Regions from separate parts of the Variovorax raffinosi genome, predicted to be linked through region 2. Evidence: predicted binding sites of a transcription regulator. Region 2 holds the regulator's gene; each other region holds the start of a gene.
The links. Region 2 encodes sigma-54, which starts transcription at its own class of promoters, with help from an activator protein. Its sites were predicted from a motif close to TGGCANGNAANCTGCTTT; they were not measured.

Region 1: a site for sigma-54 is predicted at 3,284-3,301, ahead of ACSFB7_RS23245 (nitrate- and nitrite sensing domain-containing protein). Genes of this name have one in related genera too.
Region 3: a site for sigma-54 is predicted at 4,834-4,851, ahead of ACSFB7_RS14960 (pilin). Genes of this name have one in related genera too.

Annotation. Positions count from the first base shown of each region.
Region 1 is NZ_JBPJZR010000008.1:149,958-160,252, forward strand. Features, by position in the region: gene ACSFB7_RS23225 (branched-chain amino acid ABC transporter substrate-binding protein) at 1-786, opposite strand, end outside; gene ACSFB7_RS23230 (Hsp20/alpha crystallin family protein) at 911-1,282, shown strand; gene ACSFB7_RS23235 (alpha/beta hydrolase-fold protein) at 1,471-2,226, shown strand; gene tsaD (tRNA (adenosine(37)-N6)-threonylcarbamoyltransferase complex transferase subunit TsaD) at 2,165-3,223, opposite strand; gene ACSFB7_RS23245 (nitrate- and nitrite sensing domain-containing protein) at 3,337-4,617, shown strand; gene ACSFB7_RS23250 (CmpA/NrtA family ABC transporter substrate-binding protein) at 4,967-6,211, shown strand; gene ntrB (nitrate ABC transporter permease) at 6,222-7,166, shown strand; gene ACSFB7_RS23260 (ABC transporter ATP-binding protein) at 7,163-7,972, shown strand; gene nirB (nitrite reductase large subunit NirB) at 8,002-10,295, shown strand, end outside.
Region 2 is NZ_JBPJZR010000002.1:715,247-725,541, reverse strand. Features, by position in the region: gene ACSFB7_RS09375 (Bug family tripartite tricarboxylate transporter substrate binding protein) at 1-549, shown strand, start outside; gene ACSFB7_RS09370 (LysR family transcriptional regulator) at 589-1,515, shown strand; gene ACSFB7_RS09365 (DUF2214 family protein) at 1,576-2,028, shown strand; gene ACSFB7_RS09360 (hypothetical protein) at 2,109-2,444, opposite strand; gene argS (arginine--tRNA ligase) at 2,575-4,260, shown strand; gene ACSFB7_RS09350 (SPOR domain-containing protein) at 4,272-5,054, shown strand; gene ACSFB7_RS09345 (thiol:disulfide interchange protein DsbA/DsbL) at 5,207-5,854, shown strand; gene lptA (lipopolysaccharide transport periplasmic protein LptA) at 6,054-6,767, shown strand; gene lptB (LPS export ABC transporter ATP-binding protein) at 6,764-7,558, shown strand; gene rpoN (RNA polymerase factor sigma-54) at 7,713-9,311, shown strand; gene ACSFB7_RS09325 (phospholipase D family protein) at 9,322-10,295, shown strand, end outside.
Region 3 is NZ_JBPJZR010000004.1:179,999-190,293, forward strand. Features, by position in the region: gene ACSFB7_RS14940 (PilW family protein) at 1-775, opposite strand, end outside; gene pilV (type IV pilus modification protein PilV) at 780-1,346, opposite strand; gene ACSFB7_RS14950 (GspH/FimT family pseudopilin) at 1,343-1,825, opposite strand; gene ACSFB7_RS14955 (phosphoethanolamine transferase) at 2,162-3,904, opposite strand; gene ACSFB7_RS14960 (pilin) at 4,339-4,776, opposite strand; gene ACSFB7_RS14965 (3',5'-cyclic-nucleotide phosphodiesterase) at 4,982-5,785, opposite strand; gene ACSFB7_RS14970 (CHASE2 domain-containing protein) at 5,815-8,067, opposite strand; gene ACSFB7_RS14975 (FHA domain-containing protein) at 8,125-8,775, opposite strand; gene ACSFB7_RS14980 (Stp1/IreP family PP2C-type Ser/Thr phosphatase) at 8,842-9,651, opposite strand; gene ACSFB7_RS14985 (TerC family protein) at 9,680-10,295, opposite strand, start outside.

The DNA of each region.
Region 1 (10,295 bases), on a different contig from region 2:
GCGTGCGGCCTTCACGAGCAGCGTGAGGTCGTTGCCCCAGTTGCCGGTGATCACGGCCTGCGCACCGCTCGCGATGATCTTCGTGGCGTAGGGCGCGAAGTCTTTCACCTTGCCCATCGGATGCAGTTCGTCGCCGACGATCTCCACGTCGGGCCGCTGCACGCCGAGTTGCCGGCGCGATTCGCGCAGCACCGCCTGGCCGAAGCTGTAGTCCTGCCCGATCAGGTAGACGCGCTTGAGCGCGGTGTCGTCCTTCACCGCGCTCATCAGCGCGGCCACGCGCATGTCGGCGTGCGCATCGAAACGGAAGTGCCAGAAGCTGCAGCGCTCGTTGGTGAGTGCCGGATCGACCGCCGCGTAGTTCAGGAAGATCACGCGCCGCGCGGGGTCGCGCTCGTTGTTCTTGTCGATGGCGTCGACCAGCGCCGAAGCCGTGGCCGACGAGTTGCCCTGCAGCACGATGCGCGCGCCATCGTCCATGGCCGCGCGCAACGCGGAAAGCGCTTCCTCGTTCTGTCCCTTGCTGTCGTAGCGGTCCAGTTGCAAGGGCCGCGCACCGCCGGGCAGCTTGACGCCGCCACGCGCATTCACGCGCTCCACCGCCCACAGCAGATTGCGGAACACCGCCTCGCCCGTGTTGGCAAACGGGCCGCTCATGCTTTCGATCAACGCGAGGCGAATGGGTGCCGGCTGCGGTGCCTGCGCGAGTGCTGCGAAGGGCCTCGCGCATAGCGCCAGCGCTGCGAATTTCAAGGCCTGGCGGCGCCAAATAAAGGAGGGATTCATTGTCTTGAAACGCTTGCCGATGCGCCTAGATGAGATGTCAAGCGGCACTCAGGATTGAATGGCCGCGCAGTGTACGGGACACACATTCCTTGTCCCCATTGTGTTCATCCAGGAGCTTTTCATCATGTTCTTCGCACCCACGCTTCGCACCGCCCGCTTCACCCCGCGCACGCACGACCACGCCTTCGAGCGCTTCGTGAACGACGCCTTCGCCGGTGCCCGCCGCTCCCCGCTCGTGGAGCAGGACGACAAGAGCTGGACCCTCTCGCTCGACGTGCCGGGCCTCTCGCGCGAAGACCTGTCGATCAGCATCGAAGGCACCGTGGTGCGCATCGACAGCAAGGCCGAAGCCAAGCGCCAGTTCAAGGCCGCCTACGAGCTTCCGCAGGACATCGACGTGGCCACGAGCACCGCCAAGCTCGAGAACGGCGTGCTCACGCTGAAGCTCGGAAAGCTCGTGCAGGCAAGCCAGGCTTTTCAGTTGCAAATTGACTAACTTTGCAGAAGCCCACAAGAGGAAAATGTTAGTAGCGGCTTGTTTTTGACTTTAAACAAGCACCCTACTCACAATAGCGCCGAACAACGTCACATGATGTGACGTTTTCTTAGTACTTTCTTCTTCGTGGGCGTCTTGTAAACGCATCGAATCCCGACGGTGCGGATCGGGTGCCCTCCAAAGGCACCATGAAAACGCACTTTCAGTCCGCCAACGACAACCATCGCTCGGACACGCTCCTGATATTTTTGCCCGGCGCGTACCTCAAGCCCGAAGAATTCGAGCGCGAAGGTTTCATCAGCGCCGTCAGAGAGCGCCACCTCGCCGCCGACTCCCTGCTGGTCGACGCGGACGTTTCCTACTACTACGACCAGACGCTCAGCGAACGCCTGCATGCGGACGTCATCGAGCCGCAGCGCGCGAAGGGCTACACCTCGATCTGGCTCGTGGGCATCTCCATCGGCGGCTTCGGCGCATTGATCCACGAACTGGCACGGCCGGGCTCGGTGGATGGCATCGTTGCATTGGCCCCGTACCTGGGCCGTCGGGTGCTGGGCGCGGAGATCAAGAAAGCCGGCGGCCTGCGCACCTGGCAGGCACCCACCGGGCCGCAGCCCGACGAAGAACCCGACCGCAAGCTCTGGCCCTTCTTCCAGCAGTACCTGGAAGCCAAGCCTTCCAAGGACCTGCCGCAGCTCTACCTGGGTTTCGGCCTGGCCGATCGCTTTGCCAGCAACCACAAGCTGCTGGCGGATGCCCTGCCTCCGGGACGCGTGTTCACCACCGAAGGCGGCCACGACTGGCCCGAGTGGCGCCAGCTCTGGCGCAATGTGCTCGATGTGCTGCCGCTGCCTTCGCTCGGGCGCGCACGCCACCAACCGGTTACGCGGTTTCCGGCAGCGACGCCTCGGCCGTCAGCGATGCCATTGGCCATCGCGGCTTGACGTCGAAGGCATAGCGCTCGCTGGCCTGCGACAGGCCCGACTGCAGCCGCATGGCGGCGGCCATGGCGATCATGGCGCCGTTGTCGGTGCACAGGTGCAGCTCGGGGTAATGCACGCGCACACGGCGCTTGGCGCACGCGGCGTTCAGTTGCTCGCGCAGGTTCTTGTTCGCACCCACGCCGCCGGCCACCACGAGCCGCTTGAGCCCCGTCTGGTCGAGCGCGGCAAGCGACTTCTTCAAGAGCACCTCGACGATGGCCGCTTGCGTGGACGCCGCCAGATCGGCCTTGTTTGCTTCGAGCTGATCGCCCAATTTCTTTGCCTGCGTGAGCACGGCCGTCTTCAGGCCGGCAAAGGAAAAATCGAGATCGCCGCTGTGCAGCAGCGGTCGCGGCAGCTTGAATGCCGTGGGGCTGCCGCCCTCGGCCAGCTTCGCGAGCCAGGGGCCGCCGGGATACGGCAGGCCCATGAGCTTGGCGCTCTTGTCGAAGGCTTCGCCGGCCGCGTCGTCGATGGTTTCGCCGAGCAGTTCGTAACGGCCCACGCCATCGACCCGCATCAGTTGCGTGTGACCGCCCGAGACCAGCAGCGCGACGAACGGAAACTCCGGCGGATCGGCGCTAAGAAACGGCGACAGCAGATGCCCTTCGAGGTGATGCACGCCCAGCACCGGCTTGCCCAGCGCCACGCCCAGCGCGCAAGCCACGCCCGCGCCCACGAGCAGCGCGCCCGCAAGGCCTGGGCCTCGCGTGTAGGCCACCACGTCGATCTCGCTCAGGGAGCGGCCGGCCTCGGCCATGACGGCCTCGGTCAGCGGCAGCACGCGGCGGATGTGGTCGCGGCTGGCCAATTCGGGCACCACGCCGCCGTAGGCCTGGTGCATGGCGATCTGGCTGTGCAGAGCGTGCGAACGCAGCAGCGGCAGCGCGTCGCCGAATGATTCGACCAGCGCCACGCCGGTTTCATCGCAGGATGATTCGATTCCCAACAAGAGCATGGCGCCGAGTGTAGGTGGCGCCCGCCGGGCACGCCCGCCAAGGGGCAAGCGGCGCCCTTGAGGCACGGATGTTGCAGTGACCCTGTGCCCCTGCTCCCCGCGCGCCTCCCACCATGAAATCCGGACTGAATTTTCTGATCGCCGCCCGCCGCTGCGAGATCGACGAGCTGGACCAGCTCGCCCGCACCAGCGACCTGGTCGGCGTGATCGGCCGGCTGGTCCATGCGCTGCAGCGCGAGCGCGGCATGTCGAATGTGTTCCTGGCCTCGCGCGGTGGCCGCTTCGCCGAGCAGCGCGATCCGCAGATTGCCGAATGCCTGGCGCTCGAACAGGAAGTGCGCGCCGGTTTCGACCAGCTCGAAACCGAGGCTCAACATCGCGCCGGCCCCGGCAACGGCGCCCGCCTCTTCAGCCGCATCGCCTGGGTGCTGCCGGGGCTGGACGCGCTGCCCGCATTGCGCCGCCGCGTCGGCGCACTCGAACTGAAGCCGGCCCAGGCCACCGCCGCCTTCGCCAAGCTCGTCGCCGGACTGCTGTCGGTGGTGTTCGAGGCGGCCGATGGCGCCACCGACCCCGAGATCTCGCGCCTGCTGGTGGCGATGTTCAATTTCATGCAGGGCAAGGAGTTCGCTGGCCAGGAGCGTGCCTTCGGCGCTGCTGCGCTGGCAGAGAACCGCAGCAGCGAAGCGCAGCGCCTGCAATGGCTGCACCTGATCGAATCGCAGGAGCGCTGCTTCCAGGTCTTCACCGATTTCTCCGATGCGGCGCTGCTCGCGCTCTGGCGCGAGAGCCAGTCCGATGCCACGCTGGCCGAGCTGGAACGCATGCGCCGCATGGGCGCCACCTCCGCGCCGGCCACGCCGCCTGGCATGGCGGACGCCCAACTGAGCCAGGCATGGTTCGACTGTTGCACCCGCCGCATCGACGCCATGAAGACCGTCGAAGACCGCCTGGCCGCCGACCTGCGCGCGCTGTGCGGCCACAAGACCGCGCAGGCGCGCAGCGAACTGCAGAAGTACCAGGAAGTGCTCGGCACGCTGGCCCCGCAAGCCGACGGCGCCATGTTCTTCGACGATGCCGATGCGCAGGCCGCCGCGCCCGCCCAGTTCGGCCGTCACCTCGAACGCTCGGTGCTCGACATGGTCCAGGAGCAATCGCACCGGCTGCAGGCCATGGGCGATGAACTCGAAACCGTGCGCGCCTCGCTCAACGAACGAAAGATCGTCGAACGCGCCAAGGGCCTGCTGATGGCGCACCGGCGCCTGAGCGAGGAAGAGGCCCACAAGATGCTGCGCCAGACCGCGATGAACCAGAACCGGCGCCTCGTCGACGTGGCCGAGTCGGTGCTGGCGATGGCCGACTACCTGCCGCTCGACACGCCACCTGCGCGCTGAGGCCCGAACGCGGCTCGAGTTGGTGCAGTGCACAACAAGCGTGCATGCCGAGCCTCCAGAGCCGAAAAGCCGCATCACCCGCAACCGTTCTGCACCACCAGCTACTCTTTTCATAGCAAATCAGTCACCCGTCAGCTTGGCACACAGCTTGCAACACTGAAGCCATAGACCACCAGGTCTTCAGGCAGGCGACACCCAATGGCGGGTGTCACCCACCGAACCGGACAAAGGCGTCCTTATCCGCAGGGGCTCGTTTTCGAGCAGCCCCCGCGCGGTGAGGACGCCTTTTTTGTTTTTCGCTTTGCTTTTGTTTTTGTCATCTGTCCCGCCTTCAACCGGAGCCCGCCCCATGACCGACCTGCTCAAAACCCGCCTCAGCCGACGCCGCGTCCTGCAAGCCGCCGCCATCGGCGCCGTGGGCATCGACCCCGCGCTGCGCGCCGCCGTCTGGGCCCAGGGCTCGGACAAGCCAGAAAAGGAAGAAGTGAAGATCGGCTTCATCCCGCTGACCGACTGCGCCAGCGTGGTGATGGCCTCGGTGCTGGGCATCGACAAGAAGTACGGCGTGAAGATCGTGCCCAGCAAGGAAGCGAGCTGGGCCGGCGTGCGCGACAAGCTGGCCAACGGCGACCTCGACATGGCGCATGTGCTCTACGGCCTGGTCTACGGCATGCACCTGGGCCTGAGCGGCCCGAAGAAGGACATGGCCGTGCTCATGACCCTCAACAACAACGGCCAGGCGATCACGCTGTCGAAGAAGCTGGCCGACAAGGGCGCGGTCGATGCCGCCTCGCTCGCCAAGCTCATCGCCACCGAAAAGCGCGAATACACCTTCGCCCAGACCTTCCCCACCGGCACGCACGCCATGTGGCTCTACTACTGGCTCGCCTCGGCCGGCATCGACCCGTTCAAGGACGTGAAGAACATCACCGTGCCGCCGCCGCAGATGGTGGCCAACATGCGCGTGGGCAACATGGACGGCTACTGCGTCGGCGAGCCCTGGGGCCAGCGCGCCATCATGGACGGCATCGGCATCACGGCCATCACCACGCAGGACATCTGGAAGGACCACCCCGAGAAGGTGCTCGGCTGCACCGCCGAGTTCACGAAGAAGTACCCGAACACCGCGCGCGCCGTGACCGCCGCCATCCTCGAAGCCGGCAAGTGGATCGACGCCGGCCTGCAGAACAAGAACAAGATGGCCGAGACCATCGCCGACAAGAGCTACGTCAACACCAGCGTGGACGCCATCAACCAGCGCATCCTGGGCCGCTACACCAACGGCCTGGGCAAGAGCTGGGACGACCCCAACCACATGAAGTTCTACAACGGCGGCGCCGTGAACTTCCCGTACCTGTCGGACGGCATGTGGTTCCTCACGCAGCACAAGCGCTGGGGCCTGCTGAAGGAACACCCCGACTACCTGAAGGTGGCCACCGAGATCAACCGCATCGACATCTACAAGCAGGCCGCCGTCGCCACGCAGACGCCGGTGCCCAAGGAAACGATGCGCACCAGCAAGCTGTTCGACGGCTCGGTGTGGGACGGCAAGGACCCGAAGAAATACACAGAGTCGTTCAAGCTTCATGCATAGGGAGAACAACATGGTCAGCGCCGTCTTTCATTCGCCCCTGGATGCGTCCATCCCTGCCCCTCTGCCGCGTGCGGGAGAAGGCCGGGCCGAGGGTGTGGCCCGTGCCGAGGCCGCCCCTCACCCCAACCCTCAGCCCAAGGGGGAGAGGGAGCAGAAGCAACGCACGCCGATCGACCTGCGCGCCTTCTGGATGCGCGTGCTGCCGCCCCTCGCCGGCTTCGGCCTGCTGGTGCTGATCTGGGAACTGGTGGCCATGAACAGCACCACCGGCTTTCCCACGCCGTACACCACCTGGCAGCAGGCGCTCACGGTGTTCAGCGATCCGTTCTACAGCAAGGGGCCGAACGACCAGGGCGTGGGCTGGAACGTGCTGTCGTCGCTGCAGCGCGTGGCGCTGGGCTTCGGCCTGGCGGCGCTGGTGGGCATTCCGGCGGGCTTTGCCATCGGGCGCTTCGAGTTTCTCTCGCGCATGTTCAACCCGCTGATCAGCCTGCTGCGCCCGGTGTCGCCACTGGCCTGGCTGCCCATCGGCCTGCTGGTGTTCAAGGGCGCCAACCCGGCCGCCATCTGGACCATCTTCATCTGCTCGATCTGGCCGATGGTCATCAACACCGCCGTGGGCGTGCAGCGCGTGCCCAGCGACTACATGAACGTGGCGAAGGTGCTGAACCTGAGCGAATGGAAGATCCTCACCAAGATCCTCTTCCCTGCCGTGCTGCCCTACATGCTGACCGGCGTGCGGCTCGCGGTCGGCACCGCATGGCTGGTGATCGTGGCGGCCGAGATGCTGACCGGCGGCGTCGGCATCGGCTTCTGGGTGTGGGACGAGTGGAACAACCTCAACGTCGCCAACATCATCATCGCGATCTTCGTGATCGGCATCGTCGGCCTGGTGCTGGAGTTCGCGCTCATCAAGCTCGCTACCGCGTTCACGTTCGAAGAGGTGAAGTCATGAACGACGACTCCAAGTACATCGAGATCCATGGGGTCGAGCAAGCGTTCAAGACGCCCAAGGGCCGCTTCCTCGCGCTGCGCGACATCCACCTGAACGTGGCCAAGGGCGAGTTCATCACGCTGATCGGCCACTCGGGCTGCGGCAAGTCGACGCTGCTGAACCTGATTGCCGGTCTCACCACGCCCACCGAGGGCGTGCTGCTGTGCGCCAACCGCGAGATCAAGGGCCCCGGCCCCGAGCGCGCGGTGGTGTTCCAGAACCATTCGCTGCTGCCCTGGCTGACCTGCTTCGAGAACGTGTACCTCGCGGTCGAGCGCGTGTTCGCTGCATCGGAAACCAAGGCCCAGTTGCGCGAGCGCACCGATGCCGCTCTCGCGCTGGTCGGCCTCACGCCTGCCGCGCAGAAGCGCCCCGGCGAAATCTCCGGCGGCATGAAGCAGCGCGTGGGCATTGCACGGGCGCTGTCGATGGAACCCAAGGTGCTGTTGATGGACGAGCCCTTCGGCGCACTCGACGCCCTCACCCGCGCCAAGCTGCAGGACGAACTGCTGGCCATCGTGCAGAAGACGCAGAGCACCGTCGTCATGGTCACGCACGACGTCGACGAAGCCGTGCTGCTGAGCGACCGCATCGTGATGCTCACCAACGGCCCGGCCGCCACCATCGGCGACGTGCTCGCGGTGGACATCGCCCGCCCGCGCAACCGTGTGGCGCTGGCCGAAGACCCGGCCTACGTGCACGCCCGCAAGGCCGTGATCGACTTTCTCTACACGCGCCAGGCGCATGTAGAGAAAACCGCAGCCTGAGCCACCCCGTCCGCCAGGAGCAAAACACCATGGACATGCGCGTGAAAAAACAAAAGCTCGTGATGGTCGGCAACGGCATGGCCGGCGTTCGCACCCTCGAAGAGCTGCTGAAGATCGAGCCCGACCTCTACGACATCACGGTGTTCGGCGCCGAGCCGCATCCGAACTACAACCGCATCCTGCTGTCGCCCGTGCTGGCGGGCGAGCAGACGGTGGACGAGATCATCCTCAACCCCTGGAGCTGGTACGAAGAGAACGGAATCACGCTGCATGCCGGCAAGAAGGTGGCCACGGTCGATCGCGTCAAGCGCGTCGTGCGCGCCGAGGACGGCACCGAAGCCGCCTACGACCGCTTGCTGCTGTGCACCGGCTCCAACCCCTTCATGCTGCCCGTGCCCGGCGCGAAGCTCGATGGCGTGATCGCCTACCGCGACATCGCCGACACCAACCTGATGATCGAGACCGCGAAGACGCACAGGCATGCGGTGGTCATCGGCGGCGGCCTGCTCGGCCTCGAAGCCGCCAACGGCCTCATGAAGCGCGGCATGCAGGTCACGGTGGTGCACGTCATGCCCTGGCTCATGGAGCGCCAGCTCGACGAGGTGGCGGGCAAGCTGCTGCAGAAGTCGCTGGAAGACCGGGGCATGAAGTTCCTGATGGGCGCGCAGACGCAAGAACTGGTCGGCGATGCGGAAGAAGGCAAGGCCGGCCGCGTCAAGGCCATCCGCTTCAAGGACGGCACCGAAGTCCCCACCGACCTCGTCGTGATGGCGGTCGGCATCCGCCCCAACACCACGCTGGCCGAGAGCATGCGCCTGCACGTCAATCGCGGCATCGTGGTGACCGACACCATGCAGACCGTGACCGATGCGCGCATCTACTCGGTGGGCGAGTGCGCGGCGCACCGGGGCATCGCCTACGGCCTCGTGGCACCGCTGTTCGAGCAGGCCAAGGTGGCGGCCAACCACCTGGCGCTGTTCGGCATCGGCCGCTACACGGGCTCGCTCACCTCGACCAAGCTCAAAGTCACGGGCATCGACCTGTTCAGCGCGGGCGACTTCCAGGGCGGCGAAGGCAGCGAAGAGATCGTGATGAGCGACCCCTTCGGCGGCGTCTACAAGAAGCTGGTCATCAAGGACGACAAGCTGGTCGGCGCCTGCCTCTACGGCGACACGGTGGACGGAAGCTGGTACTTCAAGCTGCTGCGCGACGGCCGCAGCGTGCACGACATCCGCGACAAGCTGATGTTCGGCGAATCGAACATCGGCGACACCGGCCACGAGGGCCACAGCAAGGCCGCGAGCATGCCCGACGACGCCGAGGTCTGCGGCTGCAACGGCGTGACCAAGGGCACCATCTGCAAGGCCATCAAGGACAAGGGCCTGTTCACGCTGGACGAGGTGAAGAAGCACACCAAGGCCAGCGCGAGCTGCGGCTCGTGCACCGGGCTGGTCGAGCAGATCCTGATGTTCACCGCCGGTGGCGACTACTCCGCCACGCCCAGGAAGAAGGCCGTGTGCGGCTGCACCGACGTGAGCCACCAGGACGTGCGCGACGCGATCCGCAAAGAGCACTACCTGACGCACGACGAGGTGTACCGCAACCTCGGCTGGCGCACGCCCAACGGCTGCGCCACCTGCCGCCCGGCCATCAACTACTACCTGATCAGCACCTGGCCAAAGGAAGCGAAGGACGATCCGCAGAGCCGCTTCGTCAACGAACGCAGCCACGCCAACATCCAGAAGGACGGCACCTACTCGGTCATCCCGCGCATGTGGGGCGGCCACACCACGCCCGACGAGTTGCGGCGCATTGCCGATGCGGCGGACAAGTACAAGATCCCGACCGTCAAGGTCACGGGCGGCCAGCGCATCGACCTGTTGGGCGTGAAGAAGGAAGACCTGGCCAATGTCTGGAAAGACATCGGCATGCCCAGCGGCTTTGCCTATGCCAAGTCGCTGCGCACGGTGAAGACCTGCGTGGGCAGCGAGTGGTGCCGCTTCGGCACGCAAGACAGCACGCAGATGGGCAAGGACCTGGAGCGCGCGCTGTGGGCCATGTATTCGCCGCACAAGGTCAAGCTGGCCGTGTCGGGTTGCCCGCGCAACTGCGCCGAAGCCGGCATCAAGGACGTGGGCGTGATCGGCGTCGACTCGGGCTGGGAGCTGTACGTGGGCGGCAACGGCGGCATCAAGACCGAGGTGGCGCAGTTCCTCGTGAAGGTCAAGACCAGCGAGGAAGTGATGGAGTTCTCGGGTGCCTTCCTGCAGCTCTATCGCGAAGAGGGCTGGTACCTGGAGCGTACGGTGCACTACATCTCCCG
Region 2 (10,295 bases):
GACCTGGTCACGGCCGCCAAGGCCAAGCCGGGCGAGATCAAGCAAGCGCTTGCCGGCACCGGCACGCTGGGCCACATGGCCGGTGAGGTGCTCGCCAAGCGCGCGGGTTTCAAGGTGCTCAATGTGCCGTACAAGGGCGCCGCGCCGGCCATCACCGACCTGCTCGGCGGCCAGACCGACTACATGTTCGCCACGCCGCAGGGCGCGCTCGCCATGGTCAAGGGCGGCAAGCTGCGCGCGCTGGCCGTCACCTCGGCCAAGCGGCTGCCGGTGATGCCCGAGGTACCGACCGTGGGCGAAAGCTACAAGGGCCTCGAGGCGGTGGACTGGAAGGCCATCGTGGTGCCGGCCGGCACGCCCGCCGACATCGTGAAGAAGCTCAATGCCGCGATCGACAAGGCGCTGGCCAAGCCCGCCACCATTTCGCAACTGCTGGCCGAGGGCAGCACGCCCGGCGGCGGCAGCCCGGAGCAGGCGGCGCAGTACATCCGCTCGGAGCATGCGCGCTGGGGCGCGGCGGTGCGCGAGGCGGGCGTTCAGCCCGAATAAGGGCGCAGCCGTGGCGGCGGGCGATATAGTTCCCGCCCCATGGACCGCCTGAAGCAACTCGAATCCTTCGTCTCGGTCGCGACCCGTGGCGGGCTCACCGCCGCGGCCAAGGCCGAGGGCGTGGCGCCCGCGATCATGGGCCGCCGCCTCGACGCGCTCGAAGAACGGCTGGGCGTCAAGCTGCTGGTGCGCACTACGCGCCGTATCACGCTCACGCACGAGGGCAGTGCTTTTCTTGAAGACTGCCAGCGCCTGCTGGCCGAGTTCGCGAATGCCGAAGCGAGCGTAAGCGCCGGCGGCATCAAGGCCAGCGGGCACCTGCGCGTGACGGCACCGGCCGGCTTCGGCCGCCGCCACGTCGCGCCGCTGGTGCCGCGCTTTCATGCGCTGCATCCGGAAGTGACGATCTCGCTGAACCTCAGCGACCGCGTGGTCGACGTGACCGGCGAGAGCTTCGATTGCGCGGTGCGCGTGGGCGACCTGCCCGACTCGTCGCTGGTGAGCGTGCGGCTGGCCGACAACCGCCGGCGCTGCGTGGCAACGCCCGAATTCATCCGGCGGCATGGCATGCCACGGCACCCCGGCGAACTCACGCGCTTTGCCTGCCTCACGCTGTCGAGCGACGCCTCGCAGACGCGCGGTTGGGCCTTTCGCATTACCGCCGAGGGCGGCGCGCAAGAGCTGATCCATCTGCGGCCGAGCGGCCCGCTCGACTGCTCCGACGGACAGGTGCTGCACGACTGGTGCCTGGCCGGCCACGGCATCGCCTGGCGCAGCACCTGGGAGGTCGAGGCCGAGATCGACGCGGGCCTGCTGGTGCCGCTGCTCGACGACTTCGCCGCGCCGCCCAACGGCATCTACGCGGTGTTCGCAGGCGCCAAGCACCTGCCGCTGCGGGTGCGACTGTGGCTTGATTTCCTCAAGGCGCAGTACGGGAACCCCGAATTCTGGGGAGGCAGGGCGTAGGGCGCTCAAGCGACGGCACAATCTGTTTGCATTTGCAACTCAAAGAGAAGAAAGCCATCGATGACGCTCGAAGCCATCCTCGCGTACCTGCATTTGCTGGCCATCCTCACGATGGTCGTCTTCATCTCCAGCGAGGCCGCGCTGTGCCGCGTGCAGTGGCTCAATGCCGCGGTGGTGGAGCGGCTGGCCAAGGTCGACATGGTCTATGGCATCGCGGCCATCGCGGTGCTCGCGACCGGCATCGCGCGCACCTGGTGGGGCGTGAAGGGCACGGCCTGGTACTGGACCAACCCGCTGCTGCACGTGAAGCTGGGGCTGTTCATCATCGTGGGCGTGCTGTCGATCTTTCCGACCCTCACTTACTTCCGCTGGCGCAAGACGCTGCGCGCCACCGGCAAGCTGCCGCAGGAAGAAGACATCAGGAAGACGCGCAAGCTGGTGATGGTGCAGGCGCACCTGATCGCGCTGATTCCGCTGGTGGCCGTGTTCCTCGCGCGCGGCTTCGGCAAGTAGGCCGGCTGGCCCATGAAAAAGGCCCGCACGCGGCGGGCCTCTTTCATTCTTTCTTGCGCCAGATTCAGCGCAGCGCGGTGTCAGCCCTTGGCTGCGTCCGCTTCGCACTTCTTGATGAAGCTGTTCTTGGCGGCGCCGGCCAGGGCCTTGCCGTTCTTGTCGATGGCCTTGGTCGCGCAGGCGGGAGCGGCTGCAGCCTTGGCTTCTTTCTCGCACTTCTTGATCGAGCTGGCCTTGGCGGCACCCGCCAGGGCCTTGCCGTTCTTGTCTACAGCCTTGGCATCGCAGCTCGCGCCGGCGGCGGGTGCGGCAGCGGCGGCAGGCGCTGCTGCCGGCGCGGCGGCCTTGTCTTGAGCCTGCGCGGCACCGAAGGAAAGGCATGCGCCCAGAACGACCAGGGAAAGGAGCTTCTTCATGATGGATGTGTCCTTGCAAGGTTGGTTTGACAGGAGCCCCTCCTCGGGGCCGACCATCCTAACGGGCCAGGACAACGATCGGATGACGAACGTTAACGGGCCCCGGGTTTGCCCCCGGTAAAATTCACGGATGCTATTGGTCAAACAAGAGTTGCTCGCGGCGCTCGCGAACACGCTCGAATCCCTCTCGCCCGGCGCTGGCTCCAAAGCCGCGTTCGAGTCGCCCAAGGTGGCAGCGCATGGCGATTTCGCCAGCACGGCCGCGATGCAGCTCGCCAAGCCGCTGGGGCGCAAGCCCCGCGAACTGGCCGAGCAATTGAGCGCTGCGCTGCTCGCCACCCCCGCTTTCAGCCAATGGGTCGAGGCGATCGAGATCGCCGGGCCCGGCTTTCTCAACATCCGCCTGAAGACGGCGGCGAAACAGCAGATCGTGCGAGAGGTGCTGTCGGCCGGCGAAACCTTCGGCCAACAGCCCGCCACCGGCGAGAAGGTGCTGGTCGAGTTCGTCTCGGCCAACCCGACCGGCCCGCTGCATGTCGGCCACGGCCGCCAGGCCGCGCTGGGCGACGCCATCTGCAACCTGCGCGCCTCGCAGGGCGAGAGCGTCTGGCGCGAGTACTACTACAACGACGCCGGCGTGCAGATCCAGACGCTGGCCAACAGCACGCAACTGCGCGCGCGCGGCTTCAAGCCCGGCGACGCCGAATGGCCCAGCGGCGAAAAGGCACCGGCCTACAACGGCGACTACATCGCCGAGATCGCCGAAGAATTCAAGCAGAAGAAGACCGTCAAGTCGGAAGACCGCGAAGTCACCGGCACAGGCGACATCGAGGACATCGACGCGATCCGCGAGTTCGCCGTGGCCTACCTGCGCCGCGAACAAGACCTCGATCTGCAGGCCTTCCGCGTGCACTTCGACCAGTACTACCTGGAGTCCAGCCTCTACACCAGCGGCCGCGTCGAGGCTGCCGTGCAGAAGCTCGTGGCCGCCGGCAAGACCTACGAGCAGGACGGCGCGCTGTGGCTGAAGTCGACCGACTACGGCGACGACAAAGACCGCGTCATGAAGAAGCAGGACGGCACGTACACCTACTTCGTGCCCGACGTGGCCTACCACATCGCGAAGTGGGAGCGGGGCTTTCACAAGGTCATCAACATCCAGGGCACCGACCACCACGGCACCATCGCGCGCGTGCGCGCCGGCCTGCAGGCGGCGGGCGAGGGCGTTCCCGAGGGCTACCCCGACTACGTGCTGCACACCATGGTGCGTGTGATGAAGGGCGGCGAAGAGGTCAAGATCAGCAAGCGCGCCGGCAGCTACGTCACGCTGCGCGACCTGATCGAGTGGACCAGTACCGACGCCATCCGCTTCTTCCTGCTCAGCCGCAAGCCCGACACCGAATACACCTTCGACGTCGACCTTGCCGTGACGAAGAACAACGACAACCCGGTCTATTACGTGCAGTACGCGCATGCGCGCATCTGCTCGGTGCTGGCCGGCTGGGGCGGAGACCGCGCCACGCTGGCGGGCGTCGACCTGTCGCCGCTCGAAAGCCCGGCGGCCCAGGCGCTGATGCTGCTGCTGGCCAAGTACCCGGCCATGCTCACGGCCGCGGCCAAGGATTTCGCGCCGCACGACGTCACCTTCTACCTGCGCGAACTGGCCGCCAGCTACCACAGCTACTACGACGCCGAGCGCATTCTGGTCGACGACGAAGCGGTCAAGCTGGCCCGGCTGGCGCTGGTCGCCGCGACCGCGCAGGTGCTGCACAATGGCCTCGCGATTCTTGGCGTCAGTGCGCCGAGCAAGATGTAAACCTCCTCACCATGAAGAAGAAAACCAGACAACGCGGCAACATCGTCATCGGCCTGATCATCGGACTGGTGCTCGGCCTTGGCGTCGCGCTGGGCATCGCGGTCTACGTGACCAAGGTGCCGATCCCGTTCGTGACCAAGACCCAGAAGGGCGGCGCCGAGCAGGATGAAGCCGAAGCACGCAAGAACCGCGACTGGGACCCGAACGCGCCGCTGGCCGGCAAGGCCGGGGCCACCAAGCCCGCGCCGGTCGCCACAGGTCCCGTCAATCCCGTCACCGGCGAGCCGGCAACGACCCCCGTGACGCCGGCGACCGTGCCGCCCACGACGGCGCCACCGGTGCCCGTGGTGGTCGCGCCCACCAAGCCGCCGCGCACCGCGCCCGTGCCGGCCGAAGCCAATGCGCTGCCGCCGTCGAACGATCCGCTGGGTGACCTGGCCCGTGCGCGTTCGGGTGGTGGCTCGGGCAGCACGACGACCGCCTCGGCCGCGCCGAGCAGCCACGCCAACAGCGCCGGCAGCACGGCGGCTTCCCCGGCGGCGGCCTCGGGCGCCGATCCGTTCATGTACTTCGTGCAGGCCGGCGCCTTCCGCACCACCGACGATGCCGAGGCCCAGCGCGCCAAGCTGTCGCTGATGGGCGTCGAGGCCAAGGTCACCGAACGCGAGCAGGCGGGCCGCACGGTCTACCGCGTGCGCGCCGGCCCGTTCAACAAGAAGGACGACGCCGACCGGCTCAAGGAACGGCTCGACGGCGGCGGTCTCGAATCGGCTCTGGTCCGCGTCCAGCGCTGACAAGGTGTGGGCGGGGCGCCGCCACAAATAGCCTTTAAGCTTCGCCGCGCGGCGTTTGCCGCCACCATTCATCGCCTTGGGCGTGCCGTGAGCGGGGGAACTCCCCGCCGCGCGCCGGCTCAGTCTGCCGTACCAACAGGAGAACCCTTTCAATGAAACGTCGTGACTTTTCGCTGGCCGCCACTTCGCTCGGGCTGCTGTCCCTGGCTGCCAACCCGGCCCACGCACAGGCGCGTGCGCCCAAGGCCGGCACCGAGTACCTGGTGCTCGACAAGCGCGTGCCGGTCGATGCACCCGCCGGCAAGATCGAGGTGGTCGAGTTCTTCTCGTACAACTGCCCGCATTGCAACGACTTCGAGCCGTCGCTCGAAGCCTGGGTCAAGACCGTGCCGAAGGAAGTGGCCTTCCGCCGCATCCCGGTGCCTTTCGTGGGCAACGACGTCGAAGCCAAGCAGCGCCTGTACTACGCGCTCGAGGCCATGGGCAAGGTCGACGAATACCAGCCGAAGGTATTCAACGCGATCCACGCGCAGCGCCAGAACGTGAACGGCGACGCCAACATCATTGCCTGGGCAGCGGCCAACGGCCTCGACGGCGCCAAGTTCAAGGAAGTCTTCACCTCCTTTGGCGTGGCCAGCAAGGCCAAGCGCGCCTCGCAGATGACCGACGCCTACAAGGTGGCCGGCGTGCCGGCAATGGCCGTGGCCGGCCGTTGGTATGTGGATGGCGAAACCGCCGGCAACATGACCAAGGTGCTCCAGGTCGTCAACTACCTGGTCGGCGAAGCAAAGAAGGGCTGACCGGCCCCCTCCAGGCGCGGGGCACTTCGTGTCCGCCGCGCCTTTCTCCCCAAAGGGATGGCACCGGCGAACCGGCCCGATCGGTTTCAAGGTGTTTCCTGAATGGAACACAAGCTCGCTTTGGCGGGCTTTTTCATCGGCGATGGTGGGCTGCTGTAATCAGCCGCATACAATGCCGCAGAGCAAGTTTCGTGCCTCTATGACATTGCATTCTTACCCCACCACTTCCCTCCTTCGTCGCATCGGCCGCCTGGCCGCCGGCGCGCTGTTGCTGGCCGGTCTCGCCTCGGGCGCGCTGGCCGAGACCGCCGACCGCTCCAAGCCGATGAACATCGAGTCCGACTCGATGCGCTACGACGACCTGAAGCAGACCAGCGTGTTCACCGGCAACGTGCTGGTCACGAAGGGCACCATCATCATTCGCGGCGCGCGCCTCGACGTGCGCCAGGACCCCGAGGGCTACCAGTACGGCGTGGTCACGGCGGCGCCCGGCAAGCGCGCGTATTACAAGCAGAAACGCAATGCGCCCGACGAATGGATCGAGGGCGAGTCCGACGTCATCGAGTACGACAGCCGCGCCGACAACGTCAAGTTCATTCGCAACGCCGAGATGCGCCGCCTGCTCGGCTCGACGCCGAACGACGAGAGCCACGGCGCCCTGATCGTCTACGACCAGAGCAACGACACCTACACGGTCAACGGTTCCACCGTGCCGCCGAACACGGCGGTCAACGCCTCGTCCCCGACCGGCCGCGTCAAGACCATCCTCACCCCCAAGGCCGTCCCGGCGCCCGTGGCCGGCGCTTCCGCCCCGGCTGGCGCGAAGCCCGTGGCCCCGGCGTCCACCCCGGCACCGGGCAAGGGCCTGCGTTCGACCACCACGCTCGGTGCCGAGGGAGAAACCCGCAAGTGATCGAAACCGCTGGAACCCAGGACGCCAATGGCAAGCCGGGCAGCCGCCTGGTGGCGCGCGGCCTGAAGAAGAGCTATGGCAGCCGCACGGTGGTGAAGGACGTCTCGCTCGACGTGCAGAAGGGCGAAGTCGTCGGCCTGCTGGGGCCCAACGGCGCCGGCAAGACCACCTCGTTCTACATGATCGTGGGCCTGGTGCGTGCCGACGCGGGCGACATCACGATCGACGGCGAGCCCATCGCCCACATGCCGATCCACCGCCGCGCCCGCATGGGCCTGAGCTACCTGCCGCAGGAAGCCTCGATCTTCCGCAAGCTCACGGTCGAGGAAAACGTGCGCGCCGTGCTGGAACTGCAGAGCGAGCCCGACGAGAGCGGCAAGCTGGTGCCGCTCTCGAAGCAGCACATGGAAGAGCGCCTGACCGAGCTGCTGAGCGACCTGCGGGTCGACCACCTGCGCGATTCGCCCGCGCTTGCGCTGTCGGGCGGCGAGCGCCGCCGCGTCGAGATTGCGCGCGCGCTGGCCACCCAGCCGCGCTTCATCCTGCTGGACGAACCCTTTGCCGGCATCGACCCGATCGCGGTCATCGAAATCCAGCGGATCATCAGCTTCCTGAAGGAACGCGGCATCGGCGTGCTCATCACCGACCACAACGTGCGTGAAACGCTGGGCATCTGCGATCACGCGTTCATCATCAGCGACGGGCATGTGCTGGCACAAGGCACGCCCTCGGAGATCGTCGACAACGCCGAAGTACGCAGGGTGTACCTGGGCGAACACTTCCGGATGTGATCGTGCGGCGCGGGTCAAGGATGATCGCGGCCGTCATCCGGGCGGAATTCCTTCGCGGGGGCCGCCGCGCACGGCCGCCCGAAGCAGCCGGCCCGCCCCCGGCAGGGGGTTGGCGCAGCGCGAAGCGCGCAGCCTGGGGGGGAGCCGTTTTCCTATGAAGCAAGGGCTGTCCCTTCGCGTCTCGCAGCATCTCGCGCTCACGCCCCAGTTGCAGCAGTCGATCCGCCTGCTGCAACTCTCCACGCTCGAGTTGAGCCAGGAGGTGGAGCAGATGCTGGACGAGAACCCGTTCCTCGAACGCACCGCGGAAGAAGCGGCGCGCGAGGAATTCGGGCTCGATGCCGTCGACACGCCGGTCCCGCGCGACGAGGCGGGCGAAGCGGCCGAAAGCGAATTCGCCTCGGCACCCGCCAGCAGCACGAGCACTGCATCCACCGAGGCCAGCACCCCGGGCGAATCCGACGGCCCCGCCGCCGAGATCACCGAGCGCGAGCCCGACTGGGAAGGCGACGGCACCGTCGACATGGCGCCGGACGACAGCGAGTGGGGCAGCGACGCACCCGCGCGCCAGAACAACCTGGGCAACGACGAGCGCGCCGACGCCACCGAACTCGCACGCAGCCAGGAGTCGCTGCAATCGTTCCTGCACCGCCAGGCGCTGAGCCTTCGGCTGAACGAAAACGACTGTGCCGCGCTGCGCTTTTTGATCGAATCGCTCAACGACGACGGCTACCTCGAAGACTCGCTGCCCGCCCTGGCCTCGGGCCTTGCGGGCGACGACAACGACCAGTTCGACGACCTCGTGCACCACTTCCAGGTGGCGCTCGGCCTGCTGCAGAGCCTGGAGCCCGTGGGCGTGGGCGCGCGCGACCTGGGCGAATGCCTGGGCATCCAGTTGCGCGCACTGGCCGCCGAAGACCGCGACATGGACGAAGAGCAGGCGCAGGTCTACAAGATCGCCATTGCCATCTGCAAGCAGCCGATGGAGCTGCTCGCGCGGCGCGACTTCAAGCGCCTGGCCACGCTCACCCGCAGCAACGAAGAACTGGTGCGCTCGGCGCTGCAGATCATTGCGCGGCTCGAACCCAAGCCGGGGCGCCGCTTTGTCGACGTCGAGCGCAACATCGTCATTCCCGACGTGATCGTCACCAAGACCGGACGCGGCACCGGCGTCAAGTTCCGCGTCATGCTGAACCCCGAAGTCATGCCGCGCCTGCGCGTGCACGACATCTATGCCGGCGCGCTCAAGTCGCACAAGGGCGAGGGCAGCCAGGCGCTGTCGCAGCGCCTGCAGGAGGCGCGCTGGTTCATCAAGAACATCCAGCAGCGCTTCGACACGATCCTGCGCGTGAGCAATGCCATCGTCGAACGGCAAAAGAGCTACTTCGTGCACGGCGAACTGGCCATGCGGCCGCTGGTGCTGCGCGAGATCGCCGACGAACTGGGCCTGCACGAGTCGACCATCTCGCGCGTGACCACCGCCAAGTACATGGCCACGCCGTTCGGCACGGTCGAGTTGAAGTACTTCTTCGGCTCGGCGCTGGGCACCGAGACCGGCGGCAACGCATCGAGCACCGCGGTGCGCGCGCTCATCAAGCAGTTCGTGACCTCCGAGAGCATCAAGAAGCCGCTGTCGGACAGCCAGATCTCCGAGATGCTGAAAGAGCAGGGCATCGAATGCGCGCGGCGCACGGTGGCCAAGTACCGCGAAGCGCTGCGCATCGCGCCCGCGAACCTGCGCAAGGCGCTGTAGAGGGCCACCGGTGACCCATCGCCTGCTTTCGCGCTGCGGGCATTGGGCTTTCGTCATTGCGGCCACATTGCTGTTCGCCGGCTGCGCCACCTTGCCCGACGAGGCGCCGCGCCCGCCCACCAAGGCCATTGCCGCATCGAACGACACCGCGCTCGGCAAGATCGCGCTGGCCTCCCAGCCCGACCCCGACCTGAGCGGCTTTCGGCTGATGCCGGGCGGCGACTTCGCCTTCGACACCCGCATCCAGTTGGCGCGCCGCGCCCAGCGCACGCTCGACGTGCAGTACTACCAGATCGAGAACGACGAGACCGGCCGCTACCTGATGCGCACCCTGCGCGATGCGGCCCAGCGCGGCGTGCGCGTGCGCCTCTTGATGGACGACCTGTACACGTCCGGCGAAGACGAACTGCTGCTCGGCCTGGCGGCCACGCCGAACGTGGAGCTGCGCCTGTTCAACCCGTTCCCGGCCGGGCGCGGCAGCCTGCTCAAGCGCTTCACCGCGTCGCTGTTCGATTTCGAGCGGGTCAACCGGCGCATGCACAACAAGCTGTTCATCGCCGATGGCGCGATGGCGGTGGCGGGCGGGCGCAACATCGGCAATCAGTACTTCACGCGCACCTCGGGCGAGAACTTCATCGACCTCGACACCTTCGTCGCGGGTGCGCTGGTCCCGCGTCTTGGCGTGCTGTTCGACCAGTACTGGAACAGCGTCTACGTGCGGCCGATCCAGTCGGTGGTGGCGAGCGAGCTGCCGCGCGAAGAACTGCAAAAGCGCTTCGACGCCGCCACCGGCCCCGACACCACGCCGCCCCCGCCGAAGCCCGCGCCCAACGACCTGCTCGGCTACAGCCCGATGGTCGAAGACCTTAACGCCGGCAAGCTCGGTCTGATCTGGACCACCGCCGAGGCGTATGCCGATTCGCCCGACCGCGTGATCGGCAAGACCGCGTCGTACGGCGGCGTGCCGCTGCTGGACGTCGACAG
Region 3 (10,295 bases), on a different contig from region 2:
CACCGCCCACGCCTTCCCAGCGGGTGCATGTGGAGGACTCCATGCCTCCGGTGACCCTTTCTGCCGAACTCGACAGCAAAATGGCATAGCGCAATGACCTGATGGCTTCATCGGCTGCGGGCTTGCTGGTCTTGAACTCTTCGACACGCCGCTCGGCGAACGAATCGTTGCCCTTGCCAACCCCGAACTCGAAGAGCACGCTTCGCACCCCGTCTGCCACTTCCCGCTTGTCTTCAGCCTGACTACCGGCTTGGCAGACCAGCGCGCCCTGGTTGAGAAAGTACTTTTCGACGAACAGGCCTGCCCCCAGGGCCGGCGCGGGCGGCGCTTCATAGGCCCCCAGCCCGGCAATACCCGCCGATGACCCCGCGCAGTCCTTCTCATTGTTGTCGCGCGGCTGATAACGGATGCACAAGGTGCCCGTGTCGACCGCGTAGATGGCCTGGCCCACGGCGAACTGACAGCCGTTGGGATGCGCAGCGCCGTCGGCAGGAAAGGCCTCGTCCATGGCCTGCGTCGGATCGCGCCGATAGCCGGCCTTCGTGAACTCATTGTCCAAGGTGCCTAGCACGTAGCGGCTGTTGCCGAGGTTCTCGCTCTGACTTGCGCGAAAACCAAAGTTACGCAAGCTTTCCATGTAGATGGTGGTGGCGATCAAGACGACGACAAGGCCCACGGCCATTGCCACCATGAGCTCCACCAGCGAGAGGCCCTGCTCGGCCGCTCTAGAGCGGCAAATGACGCTGCTGTGCGTCTGCGGACATGTACGCGACACGGGCTCAGAGCCTCGATCGCAACGTGTAGGAGCAAAAATCATTGTCGGTTCCATCCAGACACTGGCCCTTCTTGACCGGCCAGGCTACGGTGACCGAGATCACACCGTTTCCCGCATCCAGGCCGACGACGAAGTTGCTCGTAACAAGAGCAGCGGGTAGTTCCGGCATGAGCTGCCTGGCACGCGCGCCCCAGCAGCCCAGCCGCTTGGCGGGAATTGCGGCCAACGGTTGGCAATCGTTCACTGTGACCGCATCCAGCTCGGTCCCCATCGCTTTCGCGTAGCCGCCCAAATCCGCCTTGGGCGTGCCGTTGGTTTGCAGCACGGTGAGCGTGTCGCCACGCATCGTCTCCATCAACTCGGAGGCAACCATCGATGCCATCTGGCGCCGCTCGGTATCGGTGGTGAATTGGATGGCGCGCACGTGCATGCCTGCGGCGCCGAGCAGGCCGATGCTCACGAGCAGGACAGCCATGAGAACCTCGATGAGGCTCAGACCCGCTTGTCGGGATGACGATGGAGAACGGGAGACATTCATCGGCGAAACTCCGACAAAAATGCCGGGCTTCATGAGCAGGCCTGCCCAGTTGCTACATGCTGCAGCCGCACCAAGCCCGCGCCGGTCACACTGAGGCACTGCACGCGCGTCGCATTGGTCGCGGAAACCGATACCGTGTATGAGACGCCACCGGAAGCGGGTCGGGCCTTGCCCGTCACCTCGAAGACCACGCCGCCTGAAGAGCCAGGCTCGACGCTGACGGTATCGGGCAATGTGGCCTCGCGCAGCACTTTTTCTCCTGCTTGCGCTTGCCACTTCTGCCCTGTTGCGGTGACAGTGCTTTCCGTGCGCTTGTAGACACTCTCGGCACGGGCGAATTGGAGCAGGGTCTGCAACTCCTGCGCCGCAGAAGTCACCCGTTGATTGGCAGTGAGGGTTGTGAACGACGGTATTGCCAACGCAGCCAAGATAGCTACCAAGGCAACAACGATCATCGCTTCGATCAGAGTGAAGCCTTTCTGCCCATGCAGTGACACAGCTGGTTTTTTCATTGGGCACTGGGGCTGTCGACTGACGGCGTCAGATTGAGTTAGGAGTGTTTCCCATCGTAACGTTTGTGAGCGAAATCGTTACTCCACCAAAGGACCGCTTGCCATCCCGAAGCGACCGTTTGTCAGAAATGCAAGGTTTTGCACGGCACTAGTAAACGAATGTACACACCATGCCTTGCTTCGTATCAAGTCGCGACACCCATGGCAAGCCGCTCTTGATTACATCTGGCGTGATGAGCGAGCGTGAAACTCAAGGGCAAAAAGATCCGCCTCGTCTCCACGCTCACCGCGCTGCACTTCTACATCAAGCCGTCGGCGTGGACACAACAGCATGGGCTAAGGGCCGATCTCACAGGTATTCCGGGCAGCAGCAGCATCGAAGTCGACCCAGCCTTGTTTGGAAGAAACCCGTCTAGGTCCATGTTCCCGATCAAGCCAACTGGGTGTTCTCGTCGCAGGAGGCGTTATTACCCCAATAAGATCGAGCAAAGTCTGAGGCACAGCATTGGCGACTTTGGGTCGGGTTCGCGTATTAGAAAGCGCATCCAGTCGATCACCGATCAGCAGCTTGGCCTTGGCGCTCGACCAGATCAGCGCTGGAACGATGAAAGAATGGCTCGATGCTCGCGTGATGCTTTTCGCCTTGCATGGCTGGTCGAACACGTCCTGCCCGTGATCAGAGATGTACATCACCACCGCCGCATCCCCCTTCCGGTCAACGCCCTCGATGATTTGCGAAAGCAGCGAATCGGTGTACTGGATACTGTTGTCGTACGCATTGCTGGCCTGCACCGCGAGTGAGGCGTTTTCCTTGATGCCATCCTGTACTGGAACGGTTGTCAATGAAGGACGGTAGATATCGAAGGCCGGCGGGTAGCGATGCGAGAAATCGAAATGGCTGCCCAGCGTGTGCACCACAATGAATTTTCTGCCCTTGATGTCCAACCTTCGGCGCAACGGCTCGAGCAGTACTTCGTCGTAGGTTCCTCGAGCGTCGTAGCTTGTCGGGTTAAGGTAAATCGCTTCGTCCGCATCGCCAGCGTACATCGCGATGGGACTTTCATAAAACCCCCCCACACCTTGGTTCGATAACCAAGATGTTCGATAGCCCATCTGCTTAAGCGCCGCCAAGATCGACGGCTCCGCACTGGGAGCAACTTTTCCGTCACTCGCCAGCACCGGTCGCCGGGAGATGAGGTTGGGCACGGCATATCGCGTAGCGACCGACTGTGTAACTACATCAGGGAAAAGGATCAGGTCGCCCATCGCCGACAGCTTCGGCGTGGTCTTTCGTTCATAGCCAAAAAGCTGCCATCGATCGGAGCGCGAGGATTCTCCGACTACCAGCACGACCGTGTCGAGATGCGCGTCGGCAAGTTTCGGCTCGAAGTCGAAGCCGCTCAGTTTTGCTCTGAGTTGTCGGATGATCGATGCATCCTGGTGTACCCAGATTGCCGATAGAGGCAGGTCAAGCGGATAGACCGTTGCTAAGACCGCGGCCATGCTGCCCGCCCTATTGACGAAGGGCTCCGGAGCAGCGGCAGCAGCATCGCCCATATCCCTATGCAACAGCGCTAGCAAGATCAGGATCGCCGGAACGGTAAGCAAGACCCAGTGGCGTGAACGGTGCGTCCATCTGGCGCGCTTGCGATACAGATACATCCCCAGCACGATGGCGACGCTGATAAATAGGACACCCGGAAACAACACAGCCCATCCCGAAGTCGACAGGAACTCGGCCATCTCGCGTGCGTCCGCATCCATTGCCATGCCAACGAAAGTCGGTGTCACCGGCTGTGCAAAATTCACGCGCAAGAAGACTTCAAGCGACCACCAGAGTGAAGGCACTGTCGCCACAACAAGGCCCATCCAGAGGCGGGGCGCGACAGCAAAGACCAGCGCCCAGAAGCAGGCTGCGTAAGCTATGTTCTCCGTATACGACGTTTCGAGAATATTGGCGGCACTGCGAACGATGAGGAAGTTCGGGGCTATCAGCACAAGCACCAGCAGCGCAAGGATCAGAGACGCGATCCATTCACCACTTATTGTTGATGTCGTGGGCTTCGGCGCAAATCGCATTGTCTTGACATCCTTTTCGCAGCACAGGCCGTGCTTGCTTACCTGTGGTCGATACTGGCGGCGCGAAGACCCTAGTTCTCACCCATCCGCCGCGTTCAAGTGTGGGCGTTTGCGCAGGTCCTCTCCCGACATTGCCAAACGTGGCCGCGATAGTGGGCAGATCACGCGACCCAGGAAGCACAAGTACACGTAGAGGTCCAGATTGCGGCGATGGCAGGCGTTGCATTTCAGCTGTAGCCTGCAAATTCGATTGCGATCTGAGCACGTGCATCAGTACCTGGGTACGCTGATCGCAGCGAGCACACCAATAACTGCATTGCACCGCAGATCAACGATTCGATCAAAGCAACACACTCGAATTGGAGTGCTGCTGGGATTTCTCGGATATTAAAAAAGCCGCCCATAGGCGGCTTTCGCTTGACGCATCAATTTGATTAGGTGGCAGCTGCACGGCACTGAGCGGGAACATACTTTGCGGGCGAACCAGCGCAGGTCCAGACCACAACCTTGTCAGCGTTGACCACCGGCGTAAGGACGATCGAGGCGTCGCCTGCCTTTGTGGTGCCGGTCAGCGTCAGCACCCCGCTTGCACAAACGAGGCTTTTGACGTTTTCTGTAGCGACGGTGCTGTTCGTGACACCGTTGCAAGAGTTGACATCAATCACGCTGGCGGCAGAAGCGATGTTTTCGCCGATCGTTGCTTTGGCGGCAGAAGCGGCAACCATAGCTTCCGACACGCGTGCACGAACCGTATAGTCTTGGTAAGCCGGCAAAGCCACAGCAGCCAAGATACCGATGATCGCCACAACGATCATCAATTCGATAAGGGTAAAGCCGGCTTGTGCGCGGCGAGCGAGAGTGCGACGGTTCATTTGACTAACTCCAGGTTGGTTTGTAGAGCCCGGGAACCAGCCCGGAGCGCAGTACCTTCCGCAGCATCCGTGCCACCCGTTCCCAAGGCCCCGCGCTGCCCAAACCCGTCATCTTTGGCCACCTTGGCGTTACACCAAGTGACATAACTTGCTTCAAGATGCTACAAGCGGTGACAAATTTGTCATGCCAACGCATCGGAAACCGTCAGAAAGTCAGGATCCCATCCGCCTTGAGCCAGCGTATGTCGCGCTGCGCCAGCCCGGCCACCTGATGGTCCGCCAGCGCCCCGATCTGGCTCATGATTTCGTCGGTTTCCGCCGGCTTGGTATGGGTGATGTAGATCGGGTATTGCTTGCCCGGCTCGATATGCGCCAGTTCATCCGCCAGCACAGCAGGCGACAGATGCAGGCTGCGTTCAGCCAGTGCCTTTTCGCGGCTGCTGAAGGCCGTCTCGATCACCAGCATCGCCACCTCGATCGCATTGACGCGCTCCCAGAAAGGCGCGTTGCGCTCGGTATCGCCGCTGAAAACCCAGTGGGCTCCGCCGGTAGCTCTTCGCACGGCGAACCCGCAGGCCGGCACCGTGTGCACAGCGGGCAGCACCTCGATCAGCTTGGGCGCGCAGCTGCCCAGCTGCAGCACCTGCCCCACCGCAATATCGTGAAAGCTCACGAAGGGCGCCTCAGGGCTCGGAATGCTCTCGAAATCGGGCCAGATGACGTTGTTGAACACATGCGCGCGCAGCGCCTCGATGGTGGCTCGCAGCGCGTGCACACGCAGCGGTTGCGTGCGGCGGCTGCCCACGGCATCGAGCATCAAAGGCAGCGCGGCGATGTGGTCGAGGTGGCTGTGGGTCAGCACGACATCGTTGATGCCGGCCATCTCTTCGAGCGTGAGATCTCCGACCCCGGTGCCCGCATCGACGAGCAGGTCCGTGTCGACCAGAAACGAGGTGGTGCGGCAGTCTTTGGCGATGGCGCCCGAGCAACCCAGCACACGAACCTGCATTGTGAGAGACCCCTTGTATGTGTCTGTCGTCATTTGGTTTCGAACCGGGTTGCGCCGTCCCAGTTCGGGTCTTGCGGACGCAACGCCATCGAGGCTAAACGCTGGGCGTAGAGCTGGTAAAGGACTTTTTTGGCATCGGCCGCGAGCAGGGGTGCCAGCAAGTTTCGGCCCACCGCCCAGTCCTGCCGCCGATAAGCCGCGAGCACGCCGGCCCAGCGTTCGAGCAGTTGTTGCGCCTGCTTCATCGCGTCGGCCGTGCGCGCGTCCAGCGGCGTAAAAACGGCAACGACTTGTGCCTTTCCCTTGACGCGCACGCTGTCGAGCTCCTGCCAGATGTAGTCGGGCGCCAGCTCGCGGGTCGCGCCGCTGGCGATGATCTCGACGCCGTAGTGCCCGCTCAGTCCTTCGAGGCGCGACGCAAGATTGACCGCGTCGCCGACCACGGTGTAGCTGCGGCGCGCGGTCGAGCCCATGTCGCCCACGCTCATCACGCCGCTGTTGATGCCGATGCCCACGCTGATCTCGGGCCGGCCGGCGGCGCGGTGCATGCTGTTGATCTCGCGCACGGCATCGGCCATGTCGAGCGCCGCGCGCACGGCCAGCGCCGCGTGGTCGGGCGTGTCGATCGGCGCGCCCCAGAAGGCCATGACGCAATCGCCCATGTACTTGTCGACGGTGCCGCGGTGCGCGCTGATCACGTCGGTGAGCCGGCTGAAGACGGTATTCAAAAAAGCTTGCAGCTCGGCCGGCGCCATCTGCTCCGACAAACGGGTGAAGTCGCGCATGTCGCAGAACATCACGGTCATCGGCTTGCTCTCGGCGCGCATGCTGTAGCGGTCGGGGTGCACGAGCATTTCGTTGACGAGCTGCGGCGGCACGTAGGTGCCGAAGAGCCGCACGAGGCCGCGCCGCGCGCGAGATTCGACGAAGTAGCCCCAGCTCATGTTGAGCACGAAAGCCAGCGCCGTCGTGGCAAGTGCCGAGGCCAGCGGCAGCACGAGGCTCTCGCTCACGTAGAGCCAGGTGTTGAGGCCGACCAGCGCGGCCGTCGTGCCTGCGGCCAGCAACACGGCACGCGATGCCGACAGCAGCGACAACCCGAATGCCAGCACGAGGCCCGCGACCAGGATGGTCAGCACCTCGTAGCCGGGCGCATAGTCCGGCACCGCGAGCAGGCGGTGATCGAGCAGGCCCGAGACGATGTTGGCATGCACCTCGACACCCGGAAACGCGGCGCCGACCGGTGTGGCGCGCAGGTCCTGCAGGCCCGGCGCCGTGGCGCCCACGAGCACGATCTTGTCTTTCAGCTCACCCGGACCCAGTCGGCCTTCGAGCACGTCGGCGGCCGCCACGTAGCGGAACGATCCCGCACCTGCGCCGCCCGGTCCGCGAAACGGCACCTGCATGCTGGCGGACTGATCGACGGGGATGCGCAGGCGCCCGAGCCGCAGCGATTCGAGCCTGGGCACCTCGCTGCCGGGCGCGAAGGCCGGGCGCACCGGCGGCGAGCCGTTCGCCAGCCGGTAGACCGCGAGACTCAGCGATTCGTAGTAGCCGGGCTGCGCCTGATCGCCTTCGTAGCGCGCGATCAGCGGCACGCTGCGAATGACGCCATCGCCGCTGTCGCCGACCAGCGTGTTCAGGAATCCCGCGGCGGGCGCAGCCTTCGCCAGCTCCGGCAGGCTGGCCCCGAAGCCGTTCCAGCTCGTGGCATAGGCGCCGCCCGCGGGAAAGGCATCGGGCGGCAGGAGCGGCGTGGCGGGCAACTGGCCCTTGGCGCTCGGGGTTGCGGTTCGCGTGAAGTAGTAGCCGAGCGCAACCCGCTGGCCGTTCAGCGCTTGGGCAAAGGTGGCGTCGTGGTTCAGCGTAGGCGCGAGCCGCTCGATCTCCGCCGCAAGGCCCTGCATGTTGCGCAGCGGCCCGTTGGCAATCTCTCGCAGCCTCTCGAGGCCGGCGCTCCGGTCGGGCTCGAGGAACATGACGTCGAAGCCGAGCACCGCCGCCTGCTGGCGGGTCAGAAGCTCGGTGGTCAGGCGGGCGATCTTGTCGCGGGGCCAGGGCCACTGGCCCTCGCGCGAAAGGCTGGTGTCGTCGACATCGACGATCACGACGCGCGAATCGAGCGTGCGCGGCATGGTGGCGCGCAGCCGGATGTCGTAGATCAGGCGGTCAAGGCGCTCGAATGCGGTCAACTGCCACATGTCGGTGGCATGCGCCAGCGCCAGCAGAACCGGCAGCAGCGTGATGGCGATGCGCGGCCAATGCCGCCGCAGCACGCTCATCATGGCGCGCCGCCCGGACGGCGAAGACCGCCGCGACGGCCAAGAAAAAGGAAAGGCTCAGACCCGCACGAACTGCATGCGCGTCTTGTCGCCAAGCTCGAGCACGTCGAGTTCCTGCAAGGCGACCGCGTCGGTCCCCAGCAGCACGCCATTGAGCGTGACGCCGCCCACGGCGCTGGCCGCGACGTAGCCTTGCCGGCGGCGCGTGACGACGGCCACGGCAACGCCGGGCTTGCCGATGGTGGTGACCACTTTCTGCAGCGAGACGTCCTGTCCTTGGTTGGCGCCGGACAGCACACGCAGCACGGGAATGCCGAGTTCGACGAGCGCACCCGACTCCGTGGGCGCGGACGAGAGCGGCATGGATCCTGAAAACTCGCCGGACGCCGTGCGGACCGAGCCGGGACCGATGGCCAGGTTGCTGCGCGCGCGGAAATGGATGCGGCAGCCCCCGACCTCGATGACATCGTTGTCCTTGAGCGCCTGCTTCTGGATGGCGAGCGCATTGACGTAGGTGCCGTTGGTGCTGTTGAGATCTTCAATTTCGACTTCGCCATCGCTCATGTGCAGCACGGCGTGCTCGCCGCTGACCGCCAGATTGTCGATCACGATGTCGTTGTAGGCACGCCGGCCAAGCGTCGTGCGGTCCTTGGCGAGTGCCACTTGCCCGATGACAACGCCATCGACCGAAATGATCATCTTCGGCATTGCCGACCCCCCGAATGCAAAGCTTTAACGACGGCAAGCGGGACGGCGTGCAGCCGTCGGGGCCTGTTACCTGGCCGCCCGGGGCACTTCGGCAACGCCCGCCCTTGCCAGAACAACCGAAATGTTGTCCCGTCCACCATTGTCGTTTGCAATTGCAACCAAAAGTGAAGCTTTTTTCTGAAGCCCGACATCGTGTCCAAGAAGCGTGAAAAGCTGCCCATCCGAGACCATCTCGCTCAGCCCGTCGGAGCAAAGCATATAGAGATCGCCGGGCCGGGCGCTGTGCTCATGCATTTCCAGCAGGACCTGGGGCTCCACGCCGACGGCCCGCGTCACGAGGTTGCGGGTCGGCGAATTGAGGGCTTCCTCGGCGGTGATGGCACCGGCGTCCAGTTGCTGCTGGCGCAGCGAATGGTCACGCGTGAGCAGCTCCAGCTTGTTGTTGCGCAGGCGATAGCAGCGCGAATCGCCGATGTGCCCGACCACCACGCGTTGCGGGCGGAACGCGGCCAGCACCAGCGTCGTTCCCATGCCCTGCAGTTCCGGGTTGGTGGTGCCGGCGTGCAGGATCGATCCGTTGGCCTCGTCCGTGGCCGCCTGAAGCGCCCGCCGGACCACGCGGGCCGGCGCCTGCATCCCGGCCTGGGCGAACCAGCGGCCGAAGCTGGCGTGCAGCAGCGAGATGGCCATGGCGCTGGCCACTTCACCACCCTTGTAGCCGCCCATGCCGTCGGCCAGCAGCGCCAGGCCGAGCGCGGCATCCACGTGCACGGCGTCTTCGTTGTGGGCGCGCAGCCGGCCGACATCGGTCAGCGCGGCGAACTCCCAGGTCAGCGGGGGCCGGGTCGAGAACAGGGAAACGCCGACACTCGCCATGGTTTGCCAGTGCCGACTTCGCGAACGCTCAGTGCGCAGCGGCGTGTGCACGCCGTTGCATCAGGCGGCCGGCGGCCACGACGAACACCGCGCCGGCGGCTGCCGCCGCATAGTGCAACCAGGGGTTGGCCGCCAGCGTGTCGCGCAGCACGACGTCGCTCACGATGGTCTCGCCGCCGACCCAGCCGATCAGCGCGGCACCCAGCATGATGATGATGGGGAAGCGTTCCATGAGCTTGATCATGAGCGTGCTGCCGAAGATCACCAGCGGAATGCTGATCGCCAGGCCCAGCACCAGCAGCACCATGCTGCCCTGCGCGGCCGCCGCGACGGCGATCACGTTGTCCAGGCTCATCACGAGGTCTGCCAGGAGGATGGTGCGCACGGCCACCATCATGCTGCCGTATTCCTTGCTTTCTCCTTCGCCATCGTCTTCTTCGCTGAGCAACTGCAGGCCGATCCACAGCAGCAGCAGGCCGCCGATGATCTGCAGGTAAGGCAGCGCGAGCAGCTTGGCCGCCACCACCGTGAGCACGATGCGCAGCACCACGGCCGCGCCCGAGCCGAACATCACGGCTTTTTTCTGCTGCGCAGGCGGCAGCGATCGCGCGGCCATGGCAATGACCACGGCGTTGTCGCCCGAC